DNA from 2 places in the Bacillus sp. ABA4_010 genome. Region 2 is predicted to be linked to the other one. Evidence: a T-box and tRNA genes for the amino acid it is inferred to sense, from the RefSeq annotation. Region 2 holds a T-box; the other holds one or more tRNA genes.

Region 1 (2,464 bases), 2.0 Mb from region 2:
ACAGCCTCTTGGGTACTGTTCCGTCAGGTATACAAAACCTCATAAGCCGCGTTCTGTTCACCATGTACTGCAATCGAAGCAGACTTCTCGTACAAGGTGGAGAATCATCTATCTCACCGCTATCAAAGCGATGGTGTCTATATCGGTTGAATTCCCTCAAGACACTTCCCCTACCATTTTATTTGGGTTTCTCGCTCGTGGGGTTTACCTCGTTCCACCTTCAAGGTTTCCCTTAAAGCTCCGTCACTGTGGCACTTTCAAGGTATTCACACCATATCCAACGGACTTAGGTGTTTTCCCTGCCGTCAGCTCAAGATTCAACTCAAGCTGCCCTGACTTATCGTTTCGCCAGGCACGAACACTACAGACATCTCAGTCTGTGCGAGCACGGACTTTCCTCACAGATCGAAATCTGCGCGATTCTCTCTGGTTTTGTATAAAGTTATAACAAGGGCGATTTTCTTTAAGTGCAGCCGAGAGGACTTGAACCTCCACGGGATTGCTCCCACTAGGCCCTCAACCTAGCGCGTCTGCCATTCCGCCACGACTGCATATTACTAACATAGCTAATCATACCCCTTAACTTCTTTGAAATTAAGTTCTGCGAAGTTATATTGCAAAAAAAAAATAAATTTTTCCATCCATTTCAGCATACACTAACTTATCGCATATAATAAATGGAGCGGGTGATGGGAATCGAACCCACGACATCAGCTTGGAAGGCTGAGGTTTTACCATTAAACTACACCCGCATACAGAAATCCTCTTCTGGTCGGGAAGACAGGATTCGAACCTGCGACCCCTTGGTCCCAAACCAAGTGCTCTACCAAGCTGAGCTACTCCCCGTCTTTACGAATCACAAAAACTTTGGAGGCGGCAACCGGATTTGAACCGGTGAATGAAGGTTTTGCAGACCTTTGCCTTACCACTTGGCTATGCCGCCTTTATAAAAATATCATATCATACTCATTCTCAGAAATCAAGTTCTACGAAGTTGTACAAAAAATAAAAATGGTGGAGGGGGACGGATTCGAACCGCCGAACCCTGAGGGAGCGGATTTACAGTCCGCCGCGTTTAGCCACTTCGCTACCCCTCCATATGAAGATGTATAATTTAAAATAGTGGCGGAGGAAGAGGGATTCGAACCCCCGCGGACTGTTACACCCCTGTCGGTTTTCAAGACCGATCCCTTCAGCCGGACTTGGGTATTCCTCCACTACATTAATAAATATGGCGCGCCTGACAGGAGTCGAACCCATAACCTTCTGATCCGTAGTCAGACGCTCTATCCAATTGAGCTACAGGCGCATATTTTATGGTGGAGCCTAGCGGGATCGAACCGCTGACCTCCTGCGTGCAAGGCAGGCGCTCTCCCAGCTGAGCTAAGGCCCCATGTTTTTTTATTATTTCACTTTGTTTATGGCGCGCCCGACAGGAGTCGAACCCATAACCTTCTGATCCGTAGTCAGACGCTCTATCCAATTGAGCTACGGGCGCATGTTTCAAAGCGACTTTTAAATTATATCATCTGTTCGAAGTTTAAGTCAATACTTTTTTCGTCATCACCTTTTCTTCATCGGCGACAAGAAATATATTACCTAATCTTTCGAAAGAAGTCAACACTTATTCAAAAAAATAATCAATCTATCTTGTATGCTTAAGAGCAACTGCTTTAGCATACTTCATCATGCTGTTTTTGTGAAGCTTTTTTCACTTAACAAAAGGAACTTATCTCAAAAAAAGATGACCCGCTTCTTCCACCGGGTCACCTTTTAAAACATTATGCTTCAAAATAATCTTTGTAATAACCGCCTACATGGCCTGTATTGTCAACGACGAAATAAAACTCTTCTGTTTCGTTTTTGACTTCGTATGTTTTCCCAGCAGTTAATGCATTATTCACCATATACTTCTCAGCATTCGTATGTACGCATTTGACCGTTTTGACGGTGTCGCGATCTTTCCATGTTAAATGAATCATGTTCTTCACTCCTTTTCTACAAAACATTATATCTTTATATTAACGAAAAATAACCGAAAATCCAGTTTTAATTTTCGAATAACTCTTTCTTGACATTTTTTCTGTTTCCACGCATAATATCAAACAAATATAATGATAACGAAAACAGTGCGGGACTAGTAAATTAGGCGGAATGTGATAGAGAGTGGAACCCATCGGCTGGAAGGTTCCTCACAGGAAACGATTGAACCTACCCTCTTTAACTGCTTATGCAAACATAAGCCGTTTTTCCACGTTACGGATTGAGGTGGATGCTTTAGCATCAACAAAGGTGGTACCGCGGAGCGATGATTCCGTCCTTTTTTAGGACAGAATCATCGCTTTTTTATTTGTAATTTTATAACGAAAGGTTCGAAAAAAAATGAAAAAACAACGGATAGTCGTAAAAATTGGAAGCAGTTCATTAACGAATGATAACGGAATGTTAAGTGAAGAAAAAATGC
Region 2 (2,464 bases):
GGTGTACAAGCCGCCATTGTCGATGATCAAGGCAATGAGTTGCCTCCTTACCGGATGGGGAACTTAGCGATTAAAAAAGGGTGGCCTTCCATGATGAGAGCGATTTGGAACAATGAAGAAAAGTATCAATCGTATTTCCTTGCTGGTGATTGGTATGTATCAGGGGATTCTGCTTATATGGACGAAGATGGATATGTTTGGTTCCAAGGACGTATTGATGATGTTATTATGACATCGGGGGAACGGGTAGGGCCGTTTGAAGTGGAAAGTAAGCTTGTGGAGCATCCGGCGGTAGCTGAAGCAGGGGTAATTGGAAAGCCTGACCCAGTTCGTGGAGAAATTATTAAAGCGTTCGTGGCGCTTCGCGATGGATATTCTCCGTCAGACGAGTTAATTGAAGAGATTCGACAATTTGTTAAAAAAGGTTTGGCTGCACATGCAGCACCAAGAGAAATCGAGTTTCGTGATAAATTACCGAAAACAAGAAGCGGTAAAATTATGCGACGTGTATTAAAAGCTTGGGAACTTAACTTACCGGCAGGCGACTTATCAACAATGGAAGATTAAAGATAAAATGAAGTAATTGATAAGGTTTGTTTTAATTCTTCGGTACGACCGCTCTTTGGTTATGGTGAAGTGTTAGACTGACGCATATAGTTACGTTAATCTTTCTTAGTTTAAAAGAACTTGGCAAGAAAACCACTCATTCAATGGGAGGATGTTTTCGGTCGAGTTCTTTTAGGTGGGAAAGTGAATGGCTCATGGGGGAATAAGCTTTTCGTATCAGGTGATATCCAACCTTGAATAGATGGGTATCACCACTTTTTGTATATTCAAATCATTTATATCGATTGTACTACTTGAATTTGAATGCAAAATGTTTCATAATACATACTGTATGGACTCTTTATTTACGGACCATAATAAATACTAAATATGATAAGCGCATTGATCGGAATAAGTAGTCGTTATTTCACTGTTATAGAGAGCTGGTGGTGGTGAGAACCAGTACATAAATAATGGACGAAGTACATCCGTGAGCATCTTTTGTGAACAATCGAAAAAACGGTTCAGTAGCAAAAGACGGTTTGACCGTTATGTCTTTTTGAGCGGGAGTTTCATGGAAACTTCAACTAGGGTGGTACCGCGATACTCATCGTCCCTTGTTTTAGGGGCGATTTTTTATTTTGTCTAAAAAGGAGTAGGTTTTATGGATATTTTACAGGATTTGCAATTTAGAGGGTTAATTAATCAACAAACGGATGAAGAGGGATTACGAGAACTGCTGCAAAAGGAAAGTGTCAAACTTTATTGTGGATTTGACCCGACTGCAGACAGTCTTCATATTGGTCATATGCTTCCAGTTTTAATTTTACGTCGTTTTCAACAAGCAGGCCACCAACCGATTGCTCTTGTTGGTGGAGGCACGGGTTTAATTGGTGATCCGAGCGGAAAGAAAGCAGAGCGTACGTTAAATGAAAAAGAAACGGTCGCGTTCTTCAGTCAGCGTATTAAAGACCAGCTTTCCCGTTTCTTAGACTTTGAGCGTGACGAGAATCCAGCAACAATTGCGAACAACTATGATTGGATTGGATCTTTAGACGTCATTACGTTTTTACGTGATATCGGAAAAAATTTCGGTATTAACTACATGCTGGCGAAAGATTCGGTTCAATCCCGTATTGACACTGGTATTTCATTCACAGAGTTCAGCTACATGATCTTACAATCATATGACTTTTTGAATCTATACCAAAACTATGATTGCAAACTTCAAATTGGTGGTAGTGACCAATGGGGAAATATTACAGCCGGAATGGAATTAATTCGCAAAACTGAAGAAAACGCAAAAGCTTTCGGTTTAACAGTCCCACTTGTGACAAAAGCTGATGGAACAAAATTCGGTAAAACAGAAGGCGGAGCAATTTGGCTGGATCCGGAAAAAACATCACCATATGAGTTTTACCAGTTCTGGATTAACACAGATGACCGAGATGTTGTGAAATACTTAAAATACTTTACTTTCTTATCTCATGAAGAAATTATCGAGCTGGAAAAACAAACGGTCGAAGCACCTGAGAAACGCGCAGCTCAAAAAGCGCTAGCAGCAGAAATGACAAAGCTTGTGCATGGAGAAGAGTCATTAAACCAAGCGATTAAAATTTCAGCAGCATTATTTAGCGGTAGCATTGCTGAACTAACAGCCGAAGAAATTAAGCAAGGATTTAAAGATGTTCCTTCTTATGAGCATAAAGGAGAAGAAATCGCATTAATCGATCTTCTCGTAAACAGCAAAATTTCTCCGTCTAAGCGCCAAGCTCGCGAAGATATTTCGAGTGGGGCAATTTATATTAATGGTGAACGCGTCCAAGAGCTAGATAAAATGATCACAGCAGAAGATCGCATTGAAGGTCAATTTACGGTGATTAGACGAGGGAAGAAGAAATACTACTTAATCAAATAT

Evidence for each region. The T-box of region 2 lies ahead of tyrS (tyrosine--tRNA ligase). A T-box ahead of a tRNA ligase gene usually reads a tRNA of that ligase, here a tRNA-Tyr.
Region 1: it encodes a tRNA-Tyr, which carries the amino acid that the T-box ahead of tyrS (tyrosine--tRNA ligase) is inferred to sense. The anticodon was not compared.

Annotation. Positions count from the first base shown of each region.
Region 1 covers NZ_JBSWUN010000003.1:2,135,582-2,138,045, forward strand. The annotation lists tRNA gene ACXAEO_RS11900 (tRNA-Ser) at 1-22, opposite strand, end outside; RNA gene rnpB (RNase P RNA component class B) at 38-432, opposite strand; tRNA gene ACXAEO_RS11910 (tRNA-Leu) at 469-551, opposite strand; tRNA gene ACXAEO_RS11915 (tRNA-Gly) at 679-752, opposite strand; tRNA gene ACXAEO_RS11920 (tRNA-Pro) at 770-846, opposite strand; tRNA gene ACXAEO_RS11925 (tRNA-Cys) at 869-943, opposite strand; tRNA gene ACXAEO_RS11930 (tRNA-Tyr) at 1,013-1,097, opposite strand; tRNA gene ACXAEO_RS11935 (tRNA-Ser) at 1,124-1,216, opposite strand; tRNA gene ACXAEO_RS11940 (tRNA-Arg) at 1,233-1,309, opposite strand; tRNA gene ACXAEO_RS11945 (tRNA-Ala) at 1,318-1,393, opposite strand; tRNA gene ACXAEO_RS11950 (tRNA-Arg) at 1,422-1,498, opposite strand; gene ACXAEO_RS11955 (DUF6501 family protein) at 1,782-1,982, opposite strand; gene proB (glutamate 5-kinase) at 2,383-2,464, shown strand, end outside.
Region 2 covers NZ_JBSWUN010000003.1:100,518-102,981, forward strand. The annotation lists gene acsA (acetate--CoA ligase) at 1-567, shown strand, start outside; T-box leader at 940-1,167, shown strand; gene tyrS (tyrosine--tRNA ligase) at 1,211-2,464, shown strand, end outside.